2 regions of the Herpetosiphon gulosus genome follow, and region 2 is predicted to be linked to the other one. Evidence: a T-box and tRNA genes for the amino acid it is inferred to sense, from the RefSeq annotation. Region 2 holds a T-box; the other holds one or more tRNA genes.

Region 1 (10,956 bases), on a different contig from region 2:
TAAATCTTCGGCTATATCACTACTTATTCCATATTGTAGATAAATATCAATATTTGACATATGTTGACCTCCTTGTCATATAATTTTTAGAATATAAATTGTGTCTAAATTTAGTAAGCAGTTTTTGACATATAGGCCTTATATGTTCCATCTTTACTCCTTTCGCGTTCCTTCGTGGATCATTTTATGGCTTTGGCTCGCGCCAGCGAGGCTTTAGCTTTGCATCTGCGCCATAAACAAACGGCCCAGGCGAATGATTGACATAAGCAGGTGGAACGTAATAACCTTGACTAGGATCGAAATTGGCTGGCATGTCTGGTGGTGGCGGCAATTCGTACATGCCAGGTCGCCGCATGACAATCCGAATTACTCCTACCAACAGCAAAAAGCCTGTTAGGTTGAACCAAAATAGAAAAGCATCAAGCTCTTTGGTTGAAAGCGCAATAATTAAGGTGGTGATCAAGAGGAAACTTGCGCCAAGCCCACCTATCAGTAACATTGCATTGATGCCTTGTTTGGATGGCTTGAGTGGTGATTTTGATCTGAACATGGTTTCTCCTCAATCGAATATATTCGCGATTATTTGATCGTTGTGCGATACACACTTTTGATTCGCGCAATATCGGCGTGCTGCTGAATTGACTGGCCGGATTGCTGGCGGTTGCGCTCTAAATAGTGTGAAATCAACGGTTCTTGCAAGTGATTAATCGCCAAATCAACTAAACGATAATTATACTCCAAGCCTTGGGCAAGGCTGGTCTGTCCAACCTTGCTAATCCCATTGCGGGTCAGATTAAGTTGGCGCATGCTGGTATTGCTAGGTAAAAGTTGGCTAATTAGTTGTGCGCCGCGATCACCAAGTTGGTTGGCTTGCGCTCCCAAGACCTTGGTTGAAGGAGCATAGCCCAGCTTAAATTGCTCAAGCCGTGGATGGGCAAAGGCCACTTCAAGTAAAGTTGCGCCACCTTCAAGGCCAATCCCGTTGCTGGAAAGCTCCAAAACGCGCAAAGTTTGATTGGCGGCTAATCCTTCGGCCAAAGTTTGTGCCCCGCGATTACCAAGTTGATTGACGCTCAAATACAATTCGCTCAGCTTGGGATTATGCCGAAGCAACTCGACAAGCAGTTCGGCGGCTTCTGGCTCAAGTTGATTGCCGCTGAGATAAATTCGTTCTAGGCTGCGGTTGGTGCGAATCAAGGCCTGCATAATCAATCCAAATCCATCCATGCCCAAATCGGTATTGACCAGATCGAGCGTGCGTAGATGCTGGTTGTGCTCAAGCAGGTTGGCGATCGCTTGTGCGCCTGCCAGGCCCAGCGGGTTACGCTTGAGCCAGAGACCATGCACATGGCGATTATTGCGTAGGCTTTGGCTTAATGCTTCAACGCCGCTGGCCTCAATTGCATTGCAGCCAAGATAGACAATTTTCAGTTCTGGGGTTTGCTCAATCAACTCAGCAACGGCCTTGGCTCCAGCATTGCCGATGCCATTTGTGCCCAGTAACAAGCTATTGATGGTGGTATTTTGAGCAAGGGCTTGGGCTACCAGTTGGCAGCCCTCAATCCCAAGTTGTTGTTTACATAAATCTAGGCGGCCATCGGGCAGCACTGTGCCACGCGGAAAGGTCGTAGCGCTGGTTACTGGCTGATTGTTGCTTAAATAGTCAAGCAATGGTTGTAGAACGGCCTGACTATCAAGCCGCTGAAGTGGCTGTTGAATTGGGCACAGCATTGGCTCGCTCATTGTGGCTCTCCCTTACCATGGATATGGTGCGTAATCTTTCAAAAAATGGCCAAACAATGGCTCGTCAGCGTGGTTAATCCCCTGGACAATTGGATCATAGATCCGCGCCATACCATCAATGGCATCGAGTGGCGGATAAAACCCTTGGGTTTGTTGTAACATCTGCTGCTTGGCATAAGGATTCTCATCGGTAATCCAGCCCGTATCAACGCTATTCATAAAAATGTCAGTTTGAGCGTAATCTTGGGCTGATGTACGGGTCAGCATATTCAGCGCCGCTTTGGCCATGTTGGTATGCGGATGCCGTGCAGTTTTGCTCGCTCGCTGAAATTGGCCTTCCATTGCTGAAACATTAATGATAAAGCGCCGTGCGAATGACGAACGTAGCAACAAGGGTTTTAGCTGGCTATTGAGCATAAATGGCGCAACCGCATTGATTAACTGAACCTCAAGCAACTCACGGGTATCAATTTGATCAAGCAGCAACGACCAACTATTGTGCTCGCGATAATCCAATGGCAAACCATCATAATCATGGTGAGTATGGTCGATCACATGCTGGCCTGCGCCCAGCAAGGCGTAATTTGATCCATGCTTGAGCCAATCCAAATGTTGTTGTTGATCATGTACCAACAAGGCTTGATCGTCATTGCTGGCTTGATATTCGGCTTCAACTAATGGCCGATAAAATTCGTAAGGCCGTTTAATTGTTTGAGCAGCATTGTTAATCAAGATGTCGATGCTTGGTTCAGTGGCATGCAAATGGGCAATAAATTGCTCGACTGCTGGCAGCATGCGCAAATCTAAGCCATAAATTTGCACGCGATCAAGCCATTCGTGGCTATCTAGCTCAGCTTTGAGGCGTTTAGCACAATCGTGAGCAAAGCGTGTGGTAACAATCACCCGTGCTCGATCGCGTAATAAACGTAACACCAATTGATAGCCAATTTTAATCCGGCCACCAGTCACCACCGCCACTCGCCCACTCAATTCGGCGCGTTGCTGGCGTTTACGATAATTTAGCTCAGCACAAGCAGGGCACAAGGCATGGTAAAAAAAGTGTAAGCTGGTATACGATTGTTTGCAAATGTAACAATGATTGGCTTGTTGCAGTTCGCTGGTTGGAGTACTTGGCAGTAACGGCGGCGAATTTTGGCCACGTTTCTGTTGCAGTAGAAGGCTTTGTTCTCTCAACTGTTGATCGTGGGCGACGATTTGTTGGCGTTTGCGATCGGATTTGGCTTTGCGGCCTTGTTTATAAATTTTGGCAACTAAGGATTTAAAGCGATCATGCTGATCGATTTGGGTAGGATCATCAGCAATCTGTTGCAAAATCGTCAGACAAAGCTCGATCTGTTCGGCTGAGAATTGTATACATGGACTCCTTTCGTGGGTAAACAAGCTAACATTTAGCCAAGCTAGGTACTGGATAGGCTTGCACTATCATCCCCACCGTGACAGGGTGATGCTTTTCATTAAGCGACAGCGCTAGCTTGGGTGAAATAGGTGGGGTTCGAACCCACATCCCCGAAGTTGGAGGTCAGTACTCTTCCAATTGAGCTACTATTTCACATTCTGCAATGATCCCAAAGCCACAAACCGGGCGGGTTTGCACCGCTATCTTTCCCGTCGCATGGGAATGCTTTTCATTAAGCGACGGTTTATGGTTTGGTTTGAAATAGGTGGGCCTCGAACCCACATCTTCGAATTAGAAGTCCGTCACTCTTCCAATTGAGCTACTATTTCAATGCTGATTATAACGCTAATTTTCCGCAGGGCATGCATCTTTAGGCGGGTTTAATCTACCTAATCAAGCGCTATAATGCTCTAAATCAACCCAAATGGAGGCCAATCATGGGAACTCGAACGCGAGCGACTGACGTGATGTGTCGCGTGACTAGCGATTTTGAATTGTTGAGTTTTGAGGCAACTGAATTTACTGCCGAGGAAGCCGCCGAAAAGCTCAATCTACCGCTCAATATGTTGTTTAAAACGTTATTGACCAAAGGCGAGAAAAAAGGCTATGTTTTGGCGGTTGTGCCAAGTGATCATCGCCTAAGCCTCAAGAAATTGGCCGATGCACTTGGCGATAAACGGGTTGAGATGGCTCCAATCGAGGAATTAACCCGCTTGACTGGCTATCTCAAAGGTGGGGTTTCGCCCTTAGGTACGCGCCGCGCAATGCCAGTTGTACTCGATTTTAGTGCCTTTCAGCATTCACGCATTAGCTTGAGTGCTGGTCAACGTGGCTTACAAATGTTGGTAGCCCCAAGCCATTTACAACAAGCGGCCAAAGCCCTCGTTGCCGATATTAGTGACAACGATAGCTAAAACAGCTATTAACAATGACAAATATTGACACATAGGCGTGTTAGACTGACAATCAGTAACGATAAACCTTGCAAACTCTTTGCAGGTATTGTCGAGCGATGTTGTTAAATGTTTCCCACGCTGGGAACTAGAAATGAAGCACGCATGTATACTCTCCTTGATCGTCCGTTGCACACCATTCCGTTTGTGTTGTTCGATATGGAAAGCACTGGCTTAGATGTTCAAATTGGGCATCGCATTTGTGAAATGGCGGCAATGCGCATTCAAGGTCGCGAGATTATTGATCGCTGTGAGTTTTTGGTAAATCCACAACGCGAAATTGATCCCGCTGCGTTTGCGGTAAACGGTATTAGTGCCGAAATGGTTGCCAATGCACCATCTTTTGGCGAAGTTTGGCCCAAAGTCAATAAATTATTTCACGAAGCGGTTTTAGTTGCTCATAACGCCTATTTTGATATTGGGTTTTTGACCAGCGAATTAGGTCGGATTAATGTATCGCCACTTGAAACACCAGTTATTGATACGTTGGCGTTGGCGCGGCGCTACATCACTGCCCGCCGCTACAATTTGACCTCGCTAGCAACCAATTTAGGCGAAAAAGCGCCCTCGCATCGTGCCATGAGCGATGTTGTGGCTTTGCGACCAGTTTTTGAGCATTTGCTGGATATTTTGTATCGCAAAGGTGTGCATACCTTGGCCGATTTGCTGCGAGCGCAGCGCGGCTTGTTGCCTGGCGACGAAGAAAGCCCCTTGATTCAAGAAATTTCGACGGCAATGACCAGCCGCCAAGCGTTGATGATCTCCTATCGCACTGCTGGCGGCGATCCGGTTGAGCGACGTGTGCTGCCGATGGGCTTGACAGTCGAGGGTAAACGCCACATTTTGCATGCCTACTGCTACTTGCGCAATGCTCAACGCATGTTTGCGCTCGACCGACTATCGATTGTCGAATTGTAACAAGTTGTTCTTGGTTGCCCGACTGTCAACAAACTAGCTTGGCTTGACCTTTATTGCTAGGGTGTTGACAGTTTGCAATTAGGAGGAACAATGAGCAGCAAGCAATTGACGTTAGTGATGGTCAACGAATCGCCGACTTTTGGCTCGATGATGGTCTATACCCAAAGTCCTGATCTTGGTGATTTGGCGGCCTATCGCTTTATCAACCAGCCAGTTCATCCTACAACCCAAGCAAGCTTTAGTTGGAACGATCAGGCCTATGGATTTACTTGGGTCCAAAATGTGGCTCCAGTTGATAACATTGGCATCACGACTAACTTGATTCAGCTGTGGCCTGCCGATGAGAGCCAAAACAACCAAGTGACCCTGACCCAAATCGACGATGCCTATACCTTCAAAGACCAAACTAAAGCTGAGATAGCAGGCTCGTTGGTGATTGTGCAAGATAGCACGGTCGGATCAAATGCGGTGCAAATAGGCGTGAGTTTTGCTGGTAGCCCAGTTTTTGTAGTTGCTTCCGAACCAAACGTGACCGCAACGTTTACCCCAAAGATTGATTATTGGATCGTGTTTGGCTATACAGTGGTTGAGAACGACATCATTATCAACACAACGACCAAGCCTCAACAGCTGGTTTTTCCATCAGGCTACGATACCATTACCGCCGTGCTGGATGCTGATTATCACTGGCAAATTAGCCCAAGCGCAGCGGTCGGTGGCAACCAAAATCAAGCCAGCGCCGAAACGCTGGAAATTGCCGCAAGCTAACGATTTGACAAAAACTGGCTGCTGGATATAATACACAACGTTGCACGGCGCATTCGTCTAGCGGCCTAGGACGTCACCCTTTCAAGGTGAAGATCACGGGTTCGAATCCCGTATGCGTCACCAAGACACTCGGTTTTGCCGAGTGTCTTTTTGTTTAAGCTCGTTTAAGTTTACCCAACGATTGAGGCAGTTTGGCTGGGTTGCAAAGTAATCACGGTGACTTCGGGCTTCGTGCCAAGCCGGAAGGGAATGCCCCAGTAATTTGTACCTGGATTGATGTAGAGTAGCGATTGCTCAAGCTGATAGTGACCCATGGCATGCTCCAAAAAGGCCGAGGCCATGCTCCAGCCAAGTTTGGGGATGGCAAATTGGCCGTAGTGGGTATGGCCGCTCAGGGTCAGTGGCACATTACGTTGGGCCAAGGCTGGCCAGAGCGCTGGGTTATGAGCTAAAACCACATGAAACTCGTTGGCTGGAACATCAGCTAAGGTTTTCGGGATATCGGGGGCCACGACTTCGCGACCTTGGGCCACATAGGTTCCAGCGGGATCGCCAGTGCCTGCTAGCCACCAACGCACGCCACGATAGTTAAAAGCTGTCGCTTGATTGACCAAAACTTTGATGCCCATAGCTTCTAAGCCAGATCGCACTCCATCCCAACCAGCATAGACATCGTGATTGCCAGCGATGGCGACAACGCCTAGAGGGGCGGAGAGTTGGCCAAAGGCTGCGGCAAATGGTTCAACGTCATCAACATAATCATCAACTTGATCGCCAGTCATTACAATCAGGTCAGGCTTGGCGGCTTCGATTGCGGCGACCACGTTACGCAAGTGGCGGCGTGAAGTATGTGGTCCGACGTGAGTATCTGAGATTTGCACAATTTTCAAGCCAGCTAATTCGTTGGGCAATTGGGGCAAATTGGCGGTCAATTCGCGCACGGCTAGGCGGCGTGAGCCAAAATAGGCCAAACCAATGCCTGTTAAATAGAGCAAACCAATGCCACCAGCCAAGCCACGCCCCAGCAAGCCACTGCTATGGAAGGGCAAGCCGATAATCAAACCAACCAAGCCACCGATTGCCATCAATGGCAATAGCAATTGGCTATACCAAAATGGTCGAAAGCCCCATAAGCGTAGATGCGCCGATGGCGCAACTGGCCCGCCAAACGAACGTGCCACAAAGAGCAAGGGAATGTAACTCAAGAGCGTCAAGCCAAGGATGCTCAGCCAGCCACCAGGTACGACACTGTAAAACACACTGCCAATAATTAGCCAGCACAGTGCCATCCAAGCCATAATGATGCTGGCAATTTTGCGTCGATTGAGCCGTTGTGATGGGCGAGCTTTCGGCAAGCTATCTGCCTCGGATGCAGCCATAGATATTCCTCTCGGTGATTGATTGCAGATCGTGGTGTGCCGATAAACAAGCACCTAAATAGTGTACTACGAGTTAGTAGTTTGCTAAGCTTTTTTTTGTAAACATCTATTGCAGCGGCGCTAAGCAATATTTAATTGCTACTTGACAAATTAAACTAGTTTTGCTATATTCATGTCAAACCTTCTCCTCTCTCTTCTCTCCCACAAGCGGCTCCATTTTGCGAGCCGTTTGTGGTTTTAGTCGTTTTTGGCATTATTGCTTCCTCAATTGTCCTACCCCCAAGGTTGAGGGCTTGAATCTTTAATCAGCGGTTTGGTAGTAATCCTTTTGGTAAGGCTGACCTAAGACAATAGGTCGTATCAGTAACCTAAATAGGTCTAGTACTTGGGGCAATTCTGGATCAAATATCACCCCTATGGGTTAGCATCCAAGGATTAACCGTTTAGCGAATAGGTGGTACTGAGATTCTGAGGCTAGAGCCATGTCCATTGCCGCATGTTCATGGCTATTCACGCGACCTCCTCAACCATGACACAACATAAGGGAGTAGAACGATGATTCTTGCACTTGATATTTCAGCCGCAAATTTGGGTATGGTTGTTTTCGAACGCGCTACCGCCCGAGTTATTGAACATGCCCACCTTGACCTTGATGCCCGCCGTTGTACCCCCAAGCAACGCATTATCCTCGCAGCCCAATCATGCCAACAATGGTTGCGCGATTATCCAAAATTGGTTGAATGTGTGATTAATGCGCCATTGCCTAAAACCCAGCCCGCTGATCTGATTGCCTGTCAACGGATTGTGGGAGCCTTGATTGGCTTGATTTATGGGACGGGCCTACCAGTTACGGAAATTTCGTTGGCTACGGCGAAACGCCAATTGATCGGCCATCAATATACCGATCGCGCTAGCCTCATGCTGGCGGCTGCAATGTATTTTGATGCAGACTACAGCGAATATGAAGCTAGCGCTCTGGCCTTGATTGTCGGCTACAATCAAGAATTATTCAAACGCAACAAGCAACAGGTTGCTGATATGCGCCATTTTGCCTTACTCAAAGCCTAGTTGGGTTTTATTGCCATTGGCAGGAAGATTTGGATGTCTTGTGGGCGACCATTGTCGATCCAACTTGACCAAACGCTCGTTGAGTCGGTCAGGAATGTTCGATAAAGCCTACCATCGAGCGCATTCGTGATGATTACCGTTCCCAAGCTTGAATAATGGGCTACTGCAACCCCCTTACCACTTGAGGGTGGGGTTGCTAGCGGCATAAATGTGCTCCAGCCTGATTCCCAGGTTCGATACCAAACGTCCCCCATGGTATCGGTAAACGCACAGGTTATTTTGCTGCCAGCTTGGTCATGACAATTCACTTGTTCGAATGGGCTGCCACTTGGCACGCCATCATCGACCCATGCACTCCAAACACCACTTTCGTAATAGCGACGATAGGCATGACCATCGTTGCCGATAGCAAACAGCAGAATACTATCAGCGTTGTAATTACTTGAAGCTAGGCCTTTAAATGGATGCCCATTGGTGAAGGCTCCAAGATCGCTCCACGTTGACCAACCACTGCCACTCCAAGTTTTTTGCCAAAGGTGGTTATCGCTAGCGCGAACAAAACAGCTAATGTTGTTGGCCGAGGCCGAGGTACAGCTCAATTCGTAAATATCCCACGAACTTGGCCCGCCTAAGCTGATCCAATCACTCCAAGTTGTGCCATTCCAGGTGCGTTGGTACAGATTGAAAAAATTACCATCCTTGCCACTCACAAAAATATCAATCGTTGTGTTATCACGGGCAACCGCCGAAACCCCACCACCTGTATCGATTGTGAAATCGGGAAAGCCTAAACCAACCCAATTGCCCCAACCAAGGCTACTTTGCCATGAATGTTGCCAAACTTGTTTATCATCGCCAACCACAAAGCAATCGATTCGATCAGTCGTAGGCGTGGCACAACTAATCGATCCTCTGGTAGCAATATCCAAAGCTTGCGGGCTGGCTCTGCTTGGGGTAATAGGCTGAACAAGCAATAAACCAACCAGCACGATTGCAATCAACGACCATTTCTTCAAACGCATGATGTTCCTCCGTAACCGCTGTCAACTTGTATAGTGGTAAGCCTAGTCGATTGGGGGTTGACACAATATGACAAAAATTGTCAAATAGCTGTAATTCCAGCAAGATTCAGGAGTGGTGATGAAAACACAGCGGTTAGAGGCGTTTAGTGATGGTGTACTCGCAATTATTTTGACGATTATGGTATTGGAGTTGAAGATTCCTCATGGCGATACTTGGGCTGATATACAACCGTTAGTGCCAGTGTTGCTATCGTACATTTTGAGTTTTGTCTATATTGGGATCTATTGGAACAATCATCATCATATGCTGCATGTGACTAAACAGGCCAATGGGGCAATGCTATGGGCTAATTTACACTTGTTGTTTTGGCTCTCGTTGGTGCCATTCACCACTGGCTGGATGGGTGAAAACCACTTTGCGGCTATTCCTACCGCCGCCTATGGGATTGTGATGTTGGGGGCGGCGCTGGCGTATTGGATTTTGCAACGCACGATTATTCGCAGCCAAGGCGCAAATTCTTCACTGGCAAAATTGATCGGGCGTGATCTTAAAGGCAAACTCTCGCCCTTGCTCTATATTTTAGCAATTGGCTGTGCCTTTATTCATCCAGCCTTAGCGGGCTTTTTCTATGTGGCAGTAGCAATTATTTGGCTCTTACCTGATCGCCGAATTGAGTTGCATCTCTCTGAGATTGAGGATTGAAAATAAGCTTAGAACACAATCCGATCATCATGAACATTAATATAGCCATCAGAATAATGGGTCAGCACCAAACACCGAATTGTTTGCTGATCGGCGATGCTAATTTGGTGGCCTTGGGTTTGTTGCGCAAGTAAAAATTCGAGCAAAATCAGCCCACGCCGCAATACTTCGTTGGGCGTGCAATGAAAGCGTTGCGCCAGTTGTTCGGCGAGGGCCAGTGTTGGTTCGGCCATTTGGATTGTAGGCATGGGCTGATTCCTTGAATTGTAGCCTCTCTCGACTCTCAACGAGTAGACTAGCTAGCAGTTTGGCTACGCAACAACAATGGCTCCATCTGCATCAAGCCGATCAGGCCTGCTTGCAATGGCTCAAGCTGTTGGTTGAGTTCATTCAGGCCTTGCGAACCACCGCCCATGCTATATTTGCGTGGGCGTTGCTCGCTGGGCAAGGCCAAAATTTCATTGATTTTATTGCCCACATCAACTGGATTATCAGCATACTCTAACCCAGCCACAATCCCTGAGCTGATGCCTTGAGCAAATTGTCCAGCCAAACCATAGGCGGCATTCAGGCTTTGGTCGGCAGCAACCTGAATATTAGTACCAAATTTGGTAGCATAGCCACCTAACTGTAAAATTACGCTATCAATGCCTAGCGAGGTCAATTCGTAATGCATACTTTGGGCCATAATTTCTTCGGCGGCTTTGCTGGCTCCATAGGCGGCCAAAAATGGCACAACAATTTGAGTACTGGTACTGGAGATGGTGATCAGCAGGCCTGCTTGCTGTTGACGCATTAATGGCAAAACAGCTTTGGTAACCCGCAACGCTCCAAACACATTGATATCAAACAATTGCTGAACTTGCTCGATGCTACAGGCCTCGGTTAATCCCGCCAATCCAGCACCAGCGTTGTTGATCAAACAATCGAGGCGGCCTGCTTTGGCTTGAATTGTGGCAATTGCCTGATCCACTGAGGCTTGATT
Region 2 (10,956 bases):
TACCTGCATCTGCCCGTAAATTATTGGATAGTCGTTGGCTCAAAGTTGGAATTGGGGTCAAGCGTTGGTTGGCATTAATGCTGTTTGGCCTAATGTTCTCGGCCTTGGGCCTGGCTTTTGGCTTGCGTGAACTGTATACCACAGTTGAGTTACCAGCGATTTTCTATTATTTGACCCTGCAATTTTGGCCGCGCACCATTCGCATGATCATTTTGTGTTTGGTGGGGATTTCAGCCACTGGCTTTGCTTTTCGCCATCTTAATCGGGTATTGCTCAGCGCCGCCTTGCCGCGCAATACCGCCCCGATCGATTTGGCTGAAACCTTGATTGGCCGTAGCCGCACCCGTCATGGCCCCAAAGTCGTGGCAATCGGTGGCGGTCACGGGCTTTCGACCTTGCTCAGTGGCCTCAAACAATATACCGATAATATTACGGCGATTGTGGCGGTTGCCGATGATGGTGGCTCTTCAGGCCGCATTCGCCAAGAATTTGGCATTCTACCACCAGGCGATATTCGGCGTTGTTTGGCTGCCTTGGCCGAGGCTGAACCATTGATGACCCGTTTGTTTGAGCATCGTTTTCAGGCTGGCAGCCTCGAAGGCCATACCTTTGGCAATTTGTTTATCACTGCCTTGGCTGAGGTGACTGGCTCGTTTGGCGAAGGCGTGCGCGAGGCCAATCGAGTCTTGGCGGTGCGTGGCCAAATTGTGCCAGCCACACTTGATGATGTGGTGTTATGGGCCGAATTGGAAAATGGCGAACATATCAGCGGTGAATCGCGCATCGCCAAAAGTGGCCAGCGGATCAAACGAGTCTATCTCCAACCACATGGGGCGTTGGCGGTACGCGCTGCGATCAAAGCGATCGAAGAGGCCGATTTGATTATCGTCGGCCCGGGCAGTTTGTACACTAGCCTGCTTTCGAGTTTGATGATCAGCGAAATCAACCAAGCGATGCGTGAGGCGGTGCAGGCAGTGCGAGTGTATGTTTGCAATGTGGCGACCGAGCCAGGCGAAACCGACCATTTTGGGGTGCGCGACCACTTACAAGCCCTTGTTGAGCATGTTGGCCCCGACGTATTCGACGTGGCCTTGGCCAATAGCGACGATCGCCAAAACCATCGTTTTGCGCCCGAATGGCAAGGCCGCACCACGATTGTGCCACTCGATCAAACCCAAGATTTGCCAATTCGTGTTCGCACCGCCAACGTGATCAATCCGGCCAACCCACTGCGCCATGATCCGGTGCGCTTGGCACGGGAGTTGATGCGGGTGCTCGAAAAAGAACGCCAAATGGGCCGCTTGTGACAGATATTGACACATTGTTGTGCTAGGGTCGGGGTTAGGGGTCAGTGGCTGGGGAATTGTATGCCCTCACCCCCTAGCCCCCTCTCCCGCCCAGCGAGGCGAGGGGGAACCAGCCCATCATGATCATTGGATAGCCCCTCTCCCGCCGCAGTGGGAGAGGGGGCGGGGGTGAGGGAAGGTATATATTTGATCAAGCCAACTACCAGAGGAGCACCGCATGCCACTCGATTTTAATCAAGTTGGCCAACAAATTAAGCAAATGGGCGGCGATTTACGCCAGAATAACGATCAACAGCAACATCTAGTCAGCGCTGCTTGGCGTGGCTTGGAAGAAGAAAGCCATCGCTGGGAGCACTGGCAACGGTTTACCCATGAAAATTATTTGCGTGGGCCTTGGTTGCTGGCAGCCCCAACTGAACCCATGGATCAATTCTACAATTTGCCAAGCTGCCCGACAAGCTATTGTATTGGAGCCGTCGATGGCTCACAGATTGATGTTGATCGCCATTGGATGGTTGAATGTTTTTTGATTAATATGGGCTATGTGACGATTCAATATGGTCAACAGCCAGCTTCCAAACTCTACTCAGTGCCAGCCTTACATTATCATGATCATGAACTCTTTTTGCACGACAAGGATGGCCGTAGTTATAAAATGGCCGGAGCCTTGGTGCATGCCGAACGTGATACTCGTGAAGGGATTGCCTTAGCCCTATTAGCGCAAGAAATTCTTGAAAATAGTGTTGCGCCGTTAGTAGCAATGCAAGATGGAACGCTGATTCGTTGGTCGCTGGGTGGGCTTGATCCATGGGTTCGTTCGCATTTTTTGCAGCGCTATCTGGCTGAGGGCTTGGCGGCGTTACGAGCCGCCGATGTGCCAACCTGCTCGTATATTAGTAACCCCAAAGCCCCCGATGTAACAGGTTTAGCACGACTGATTGCCTGTAAAGGAACTCCTAGCCCGCCTGAAAATCCGGTTGATCCTTACCCTGGTTTGAATGATAGTAAGTTGTTTGGCTATGGACGACTGAAAAGCGGCCAACGCAGTGCGATTTTTAAAAGCCTCTCCAAAATTAATGTTGAAGAATATGGCGAACACGCGATTTATTTCTTCTATTTAAATGTTGGCGCTGAATTAGCACGGATCGAGATGCCCGAATGGGTGGCGCAACGCCCCGAATGGGTTGATTTGATTCACGCAGTAGCGTATGATCAAGCGCATCGTGGTGGTGGCTATCCGGTGGCTTTAGCACGAGCGCATGAGCAAGCCGTGGTGCGCGAAAGCGATCGCCGGGTGTTTCGCCAGATGATCGAGCAAGCGCTGTGGCATGCCCGTTTGAACAATGGCTCATCATTAAAACAAGATGCCAAAGCCCAAGTGCGGGTTTAACTCTTTTAGCTATAGCCTATCCTCGATAGCCTATACCCAACGCATATGACAGAACAACGAATTGGTGAAGTGATCGAAGCAAGCTCGACCCAATGGACAACCGGAGCCTATGAATTATTGAATGCGCCGCCATTTGGCTCGTTGATCAAGGCTGGTTGCTATGACAACGATTTATGCATTTATGGCTTAGTCTATGATATTCGCACAGGCAGCCGTGATCTTGGCGGCAAGGCCATGGTGCGTGGTGGGCGGCGCTACGATGGCAGCGAGTTCTACGATGGCCAAATTTATAGCGAACATCCTGATCTAGCGGCGGTGCTACAAACCGAGTGGAGTGCTTTGGTGATTGGCTATGAGCGAGCAGGCCGGATTATTCACTATCTGCCGCCGCAACCGCCAACTGTGCACTACAGCGTGCATTTATGCGATGATGACACAGTGCAGCGTTTTACCCAGCATTGCGATTTCTTTCGCATGGTGTTGCATGCCAATTTGCCGATTGCTGATGAATTGCTGGGCACGGCAATTCGCCATGCGGCAGCGCTACAAGACAATCGGCGTGAATATGAATTGTATGCAGGCCGTGAATTAGCGCGGTTGTTGCGCGATGACTATGATCGCTTGCGCGTGTTGGTGCGAATGTTGACTAGTTAGGAGCCGATTATGCCAAATTTGATTGTCAATGGTCGTGAGTATCGCAGTGTTGATGAAATGTCCACCGAGGATCGCCAACTCTATCAACAAACCATGGGCTTGTTGGGCGATCACGATGGCGATGGCGTGCCCGATATTTTCAATCAACCTGGCAAGGTTCAAGCAGTCAATCTCAATCAACAGCAGATCAATCTGACAAATGGAGCCAACGATCAACTTAAGCAAGTGTTTGTTGATCGTGATGGCAATGGTATTCCTGATATCCTTGAAGGCCAAACCAATTTCGGCAACCCTCAAAGCAATTTTGGTAATCCTCAAACCACCAATAGTTCGACTACTTGGAAAACCGCTGCCCCAACCGCCGATCCGCTTGGTGGTTCGCCCTTGCCTTGGAACCAACCCCAACAAAACAATGGCTTTATGCTTGGTTTAGTGGTTGGCGGGGTGGTGATTGGAGCCGCTTTATTGATTTGGCTTTTGTTGCTGTAGCAATGTTAAGCAAACAACCATCCTCAGTTGCTGAGAATGGTTGTTGAATCAACTTAATTTAGTTGTGGAAGCGCACGACGTTGAAGGGCAAATCATCAAGGCCGCGCAAAATCAGGGTTTCGTTGACCAAATCGCTAGGCAGAATTTCGGCCACGCCTGGCGCTTCGAGCACTTGCTGAGTCACCACCAACTCGGCATAATTGGCGCTCGATTGCACTCGTGCTGCCGCATTGACCGTTGTGCCAAAGTAATCCAGCCGATCGTTTAATGTTACGGCGAGGGTTGGCCCAGCATGCACGCCAACTTTGAGCGTCAAACGCTCATCATCGCCTAGTTCACGGTCGATATTAAATTGCTCAATTGCTGCTAAGGCATTTTGGCCAGCCTTGACCGCTGCCGCGCCATCAACGAACACTGCCATAATTGCATCGCCAATGGTTTTGACCACCGCGCCACCTGCTTGATCGACCACATTAAACAAGATGTTGAAGTGTTCGCGCACCAAGCTATAGGCCCGTGGATCGCCTTTACGCGCATATAAGGCGGTTGAGCCACCAAGATCGGTGAACATCAAGGCGGCCCATTTGATTTGGAAGCTTTCGCCATCGGGCAATGGTTCGTCGATAAACAAATCGCGGAAGGCTTGTACGGTCAATAATTCGTGCGAGGTTGTTACGCCCAAGCGTTGATCAACTTCTTCGCGCCATGGAGCATTCTCGATGCCTGCTGGCAAACTGCGCACCTGCGCCGCCACTGTGAAGGTGACATGAATGCCTTCATCGAGCTTGGCGGGGAAATTATCGCGGCACATGGCACAATATTGTTGTGAATGCGCTTGAGTCAATTTATCAAAAGCATGAGCTTGATAGCCGCAATAAATGCAACGGGCTTCCCAATTTAGGTCAAATAAGCCAACGCGCACTGCTGCGGCCATCAATTGTAGGCCCGTCCGCCGCGAAAGCCCTAACGCTTCGGCCAAATATGCTGGATTAAAGCGATAGAGCATTGCACCTGGTGCTGTATCCACTATGCTGGTGAGAGCAGTGCGAACTGTTGCAGCTACGCCATAGTTAGCCAATTCTGCGACCAACGTGCTACTTGATGTTGAATGTTGTTCTTCGTTCAAAGCCATACCATAGCCTCCTAGATACCTATAAAATTGTAGCACTGTCTGGTCGCAATGGGCAGCCCAAATCGAAATAGTTGCTAAACGCTGCGAGCTGCCCCACGCGATTCGATGTAGCTCAGCGATTGATGGCGGAAGTAGGTATCATACAAATCGGCATAATGCCCGCCTTGCTGCATCAGCTGATCATGGTTGCCTTCTTCGATAATTTGGCCTTGATTCAGCACAATAATTCGATCGGCTGAGCGCACGGTTGAAAGGCGGTGGGCAATCAAAATCGCTGTCGAGCGCGAAAGAATCAAATCCATGGCTTGCTGAATTTGGGTTTCAGTAAATGGGTCGATGCTGGCAGTTGCTTCATCGAGAATAAAGATCGCTGGTTGGGCCGCCAAGACCCGTGTCAAGGCCACCAACTGGCGTTGACCAAGCGAGAGTTTATTGCCGCGCTCGCCAACGTGCGATTGCAAGCCTTGGGGCAAGGTTTCCAGCCATTCGCCGCCACCAATTTGGTTGGCAACTGCTTCAAGCTCAGCATCGCTCAGTTGGGGCGCTGCATAGCGAATGTTATCGGCAACTGTGCCATCAAACAAAAACGGGGTTTGGGTCACAATTCCCAATTGCTGGCGATAGCTGCGCAAATCCAAGCTGCGAATATCATGGCCATCAACGGTAATCTTGCCTGATTGAAACTCGTAGAAACGGGTGATCAATTTGGCGATACTCGATTTGCCAGCACCTGTATGCCCGACCAAGGCAATGCTCTCGCCTGGCGCAATCGTCAGGCTAAAATCGTTCAGTACAGGCTCTTTGCGCCCATAGCGGAACTCAACATGATCGAACACAATTTCGCCACGCAAGCGTTTGGTAGTTTGCTGATCGTGTTGTTTGACGCTATGTTCAGCATCAATCAAGGCAAAAATTCGCTCAGCTGCCGCCAAGCCAGCCTGAAATTGGCTCCAAAAAGCCGAGATGTTCAGCAAAGGAAACCAAAAGAGATCAACCGAGCGCACAAAGACATACCAAGCCGCCAAGCTAATTGTGAGATCGATCACCGACAAGCCGCCCCAATAAATTAAGGCCGCTGTGCCAAAGCCAGAAACAATGTTCAGCGTCGGAAACACATTTGAGAGCACAAAGCCGCGCCGCAAATTGACCCCATACGATTGTTGGTTGATCTCGCTGAATTCGCCATAAATGCGGGCTTCTTGGCGAAAATTCTTGGCGATGCTAATCCCAGTCACAGCTTCTTGAATTGAGCTATTGACCTCACCCAGCACCTGAAAGCCTTTGCGGGTGACAAAACGCGCTAACCGCCGAAAGCCCAAAGCCAAGCCAATCACAATCGGGGTGAAGCCAATAATGCCCAAGCTGAGCGGCACTGAAACGCTGAGCAAATAGATCAACAAGGCAATTACGGTGAGCACCTGGCTGACGATTTCGATGATCAAGCGTGAAACTTGGGCAAATTCTTGGGTATCCGAGGTGATGCGGCTGATGATTCGGCCTGAACGCAGTTCATCAAAAAACGATAAATCATGGCTAATGGCCGCGTTAAAGGCATCATTGCGTAAAGCGCTAATCACATCGGCCACAATTTGAGCGGTCATGCGTTGGCGCAACCAGCCCATGGCCCATTGCAGCACCCCAAAAACCACCCCACCACTGGCGAGCAACCAGATAAAATTCCAATCAGGGTTGGCTTCGCCAATCCGCTGAACGGCTTGGGCTACCAAAAATGGCGGGATGGTATTGAGCAAGCCCAAGCCACAAATTAGGGTGATGGTCCAAAATGCGGTGCGCCGATGAGCACGAAAATAGCTCAACATGCGCCCCATTAATTCGCGGTCGCCATACTGACGATCATAATTTTCGGTATCTAATCCTGCAAACATAAGCACCTTTTTGGAAAGGATGAAGGATGAGGGATGAGGGATGAAAAATCAAACCCTTTCTTCATAATTCACCTTCATAATTCATAATTTGGCAAAGATTGCCCGATAGGCTTCGGATTGCTGCATGAGATCTTCGTGCGTGCCAACGGCGCTGATTGTACCTTTGCGAATCACGATGATCAGGTCGGCCCAGCGAATTTGCGAAAGCCGATGGGTAATCAAAATTGTGGTGCGATCTTGCGAGGCTTGTTCAATCGCTTGTTGAATCCGATCTTCAGTTGCGCTGTCGATCGCGCTGGTCGAATCATCAAGCACCAAGATTGTGGGATCGGTCAAGAAAGCCCGCGCCAAAGCCAAGCGTTGGCGTTGCCCCCCAGAGAGCGTTACGCCGCGTTCACCGATGATCGTATCGTAGCCATCGGCGAGCCGCCCGATAAAATCGTGGGCTTGCGCCGCTTTGGCGGCTTCGATAATTTGCGCGCGGGTGGCATTAGGCACACCAAAACCAATATTATCGGCAATTGAGCGCGAAAACAAGAAAATATCTTGCTCGATGATCGAGATTTGGCGACGCAAAGCTGCTAAATTCCAATCGCGCACATCAACGCCATCGATCAAAATGCGGCCTTCGCGGGTATCGTAGGTGCGGTTGAGCAATTTGGTGAGCGTGGTTTTGCCTGCGCCAGTTTGGCCGACTAAGGCTACAGTTTGACCAGGTGCAATTCGAAAACTGACTTTTTGTACCGCATCAACCTCGCTATGATAGCCAAACGCCACATTTTCAAAGACAATTTCGCCGCGCATTGGCTCGGCATAGCCTTGGGCATTTTCATCAAGCTCGGTTTCGGTGGTAATTAATTCCAAAATCCGTCGCCCACCTGCGAGGCCGCTCGAAAGCTGCGAGTAGGCAAATTGGGCGGTAAAAGTTGGGAAGCCAAACAACAGCAACAGGCCATTGAATGAAACCACATCGCCAACATTAATCAGGCCATTGCGAAAAAGAATTAGGCTATGAATAAAGCCCAAGCCTTGGCCTAAACCAAGCAATAAGACTGGCAAAAAGACCGCTTCCACATTGCCTTGAGCCACAAAGGCATTACGCCATTTGGTCACGGCAGCCCGAAAACGATTACGCTCACGCTCTTCTTGGGCGGTAGCTTTGACCGTTTCTACGCCATCGATTGCTTCGGCCAAGGTGGCGTTGAGTTCACCAAAACTTTGGCGCACTGCCGTGGTGACAGGCTTGAGTTGACGTAAATAATGCCAAACCAACAGCCCATAAAACACCAAATAGAGAATTGGCACAACCAGCAGTTGCGGGTGGGGCGAGGCAATCAGCGGCATAATTAAAAACATTGCCGAGCCGACCACCAAGTTGACCCCAGGATTGAGCATCAAGTTCATTTCGCGCACATCGTTGGTGGCGCGGGCCATCACATCGCCAGTTGGTTGGCTATCGTGGAAGGCCATACTTTTGCCCAATAAACTGGTGTAGAGTTCATCGCGCACATCGCGTTCGAGCCGTTGGCCGATCACTTCTGAGGAGAAATTGCGCAATAACTGCACAAATGCTCGCAAAAATTGCCCGCCAACAATTAGCAGAGCTGCCCACCACAAGCCATTTTTATCGCCAGCTTTAACTGCCTCGAAGGCTTGGCCCGTGACGACTGGCACTTGGGCGGCGAATAATGCATTGCCAAATGCCCCAATAAATAGCCCGATTATCCACCAAAGATTGCGCCGCGCGTGCGACCAAACCCAGCGCAACGGCGTTGAACGATTGATCTTCCACGATCGTTCAACCACAAATTCACTATTCGAAAGCGCCATGAAATCCCTTTCCAGTTGGAAGCGTCTGCTGGATATTTTACCATTGAAACACTGTTGCTACTGCCCTACTTATGACTGATTGCACATAAGATGATAAATTTTGGACGAGGGGTTAGGGTTTAGTTGTCAGGGGCTGGTACGATAGATCAAAGAGCATAGAACATAGGGATTGAGGAACTGCTACTAGGGTCGGTTTAGGGATCAGGTGTTGAGCATAGCAGCATAATCAAACAAAGCTGTGGCAATCTGTGGCAAAAAAATTAACCTTCGTGCTCTTCGTGTCCTTCGTGGATCGGTATTTCGGCGGATTGACAAGCAAGCACAGGCTGAATAGAATAGCCAACAATTGAAAACGACGTTGACGCGGAAGAGTAAGCAAAAGCGCACTTGTCCAGAGAGTTATCCCTTGGCTGCGAGGATAATCAAGCTGTCTTTGCTGAATGGCCCGCTGAGTTGCTCACCAAATCTGGGTTGCTACCTGGTAGTAGGCTGAGCCGTGATTGCCTCCGTTAGCGGGCTACGAGCGCGTAACTATTATGATGGTTGCGAATTCGGGTGGTACCGCGAGAATCAAGCCGTCTCTCGTCCCGTATGTGGATTCGAGAGACGGCCTTGTTTTAGTTAGACGGAGTACAGCATTATGAGTTCGTTACCACGAGTTTTTTCGGGCATTCAACCATCAGGCAACTTACACCTTGGCAACTATTTGGGGGCGATTCATACCTGGGTGCAAGAGCAAAATCAATACGATAATTTCTTCTGTATCGTCGATCTCCATGCGATCACCGTTCCGCAAGATCCAGCCGAGTTGCGCAAAAATGTGCGCGATTTAGCGGCGTTGTATTTGGCGGCAGGCATTAGCCTTGAGCATGCCACAATTTTTGTTCAATCGCATGTGCCAGCTCATGTTGAGTTAGGTTGGATTTTAAATTGCCAAACACCCTTGGGCTGGTTGAATCGTATGACCCAATTTAAGGATAAATCGCAAAAGCAAGAAACCGTAGCGGCTGGCTTGATGAATTATCCTACCTTGATGGCTGCCGATATTTTGCTCTACGATACCCAAGTTGTGCCCGTTGGCGATGATCAACGGCAGCATATTGAGCTAACCCGCGATATTGCCGAGCGCTTTAATCATCTCTATGGCGAAACCTTTGTGATTCCCGAGGCCTTGATTCGGCCTGTGGCGGCGCGGGTGATGGGCTTGGATGACCCAACCCAAAAGATGAGCAAGAGCAATAAAGCAGCCAATCATTCGATTCCTTTGTTGAGCGATTTGAAGGCAACCCGTAAAGCAATTATGCGGGCGGTCACCGATTCGGGCAGCGAGATCAAATTCGACGAAACCCGACCTGGGGTCAACAATCTTTTGGGGATTTACCAAGCCTTGACTGGTAAGGATAAAGCCACGATTGAGGCTGAATTTGAAGGCCAAGGTTATGGTAAGCTCAAGGGTGCGGTTGCCGATGTGGTGATTGCAACCTTGGAGCCATTGCAACAACGCTACAACCAGCTCACCGCTGATCCAGCTGAACTCGATGGGATTCTCAAACGCGGCGCTGAACGGGCTGCCGAAGTTGCCAATGCTACCTTGTTGCGGGCCTATCAACAACTTGGGCTGCGCTAATTTTTAAGGGTTTAGTTTTTGATCCACGAAGGACACGAAGAGCACAAAGCGGGTGGGCTATAGGCTTTTAGAATGATTTATATCATTAAGAGCGATCAGCATGCCCTCACCCCCAGCCCCTCTCCCACTGCGGCGGGCGAGGGGAGCACTCCGAGAGCAATTCCCCCTCGCCTCGCGTGCGGGAGAGGGGGCTAGGGGTGAGGGATTGTCATCATTGCAATGTCTCAAAATGTTCCGATAGCCTCCAGCCTTACTTCGTGTCCTTCGTGCTCTTCGTGGATCAAATTACGGCAGCCATTCAATGATTGAGCCATTGACGAAAGGCGCGGCGGCTTGGCCCGAGCCAATTTCATAGATAAATGTGCCTTGGCCAATCGTTTCGTAGGTGACATAACGGCGATCGGGTGACCACTTGCCCCAAACCCGAATTTCATACGAGCCGCCGCTGCTGGGTGGAGCTACCAACTCCTTATCGCCAGTGTCGGCATTGATCAGCAGCAACGAGCCATCGTTATAATTATCGAGCATATACCAATTGGCATCGGGCGAAATTCCGCTCAGGTAAAAATCGCCAATTTTTTGCAGGGTTTCAACCTCGCCCGTGGCTGGGTCGAGCAAACAAACCCCACGATCAAAGTTTG

The links. The T-box of region 2 lies ahead of trpS (tryptophan--tRNA ligase). A T-box ahead of a tRNA ligase gene usually reads a tRNA of that ligase, here a tRNA-Trp.
Region 1: it encodes a tRNA-Trp, which carries the amino acid that the T-box ahead of trpS (tryptophan--tRNA ligase) is inferred to sense. The anticodon was not compared.

What each region holds. Positions count from the first base shown of each region.
Region 1 is NZ_BAABRU010000015.1:56,852-67,807, reverse strand. Features, by position in the region: gene ABEB26_RS19395 (HNH endonuclease) at 1-60, opposite strand, end outside; gene ABEB26_RS19390 (hypothetical protein) at 185-550, opposite strand; gene ABEB26_RS19385 (leucine-rich repeat domain-containing protein) at 580-1,743, opposite strand; gene ABEB26_RS19380 (SDR family NAD(P)-dependent oxidoreductase) at 1,756-3,075, opposite strand; tRNA gene ABEB26_RS19375 (tRNA-Trp) at 3,242-3,313, opposite strand; tRNA gene ABEB26_RS19370 (tRNA-Arg) at 3,418-3,489, opposite strand; gene ABEB26_RS19365 (aminoacyl-tRNA deacylase) at 3,598-4,074, shown strand; gene ABEB26_RS19360 (exonuclease domain-containing protein) at 4,219-5,031, shown strand; gene ABEB26_RS19355 (hypothetical protein) at 5,122-5,799, shown strand; tRNA gene ABEB26_RS19350 (tRNA-Glu) at 5,846-5,922, shown strand; gene ABEB26_RS19345 (metallophosphoesterase) at 5,970-7,178, opposite strand; gene ABEB26_RS19340 (hypothetical protein) at 7,734-8,246, shown strand; gene ABEB26_RS19335 (DUF8189 domain-containing protein) at 8,243-9,268, opposite strand; gene ABEB26_RS19330 (TMEM175 family protein) at 9,387-9,971, shown strand; gene ABEB26_RS19325 (hypothetical protein) at 9,980-10,219, opposite strand; gene ABEB26_RS19320 (SDR family oxidoreductase) at 10,267-10,956, opposite strand, start outside.
Region 2 is NZ_BAABRU010000011.1:19,498-30,453, forward strand. Features, by position in the region: gene ABEB26_RS15540 (gluconeogenesis factor YvcK family protein) at 1-1,307, shown strand, start outside; gene ABEB26_RS15545 (DNA double-strand break repair nuclease NurA) at 1,525-2,697, shown strand; gene ABEB26_RS15550 (hypothetical protein) at 2,743-3,351, shown strand; gene ABEB26_RS15555 (hypothetical protein) at 3,361-3,840, shown strand; gene ABEB26_RS15560 (adenylate/guanylate cyclase domain-containing protein) at 3,899-4,972, opposite strand; gene ABEB26_RS15565 (ABC transporter ATP-binding protein) at 5,047-6,858, opposite strand; gene ABEB26_RS15570 (ABC transporter ATP-binding protein) at 6,940-8,688, opposite strand; T-box leader at 9,038-9,281, shown strand; gene trpS (tryptophan--tRNA ligase) at 9,329-10,315, shown strand; gene ABEB26_RS15580 (hypothetical protein) at 10,601-10,956, opposite strand, start outside.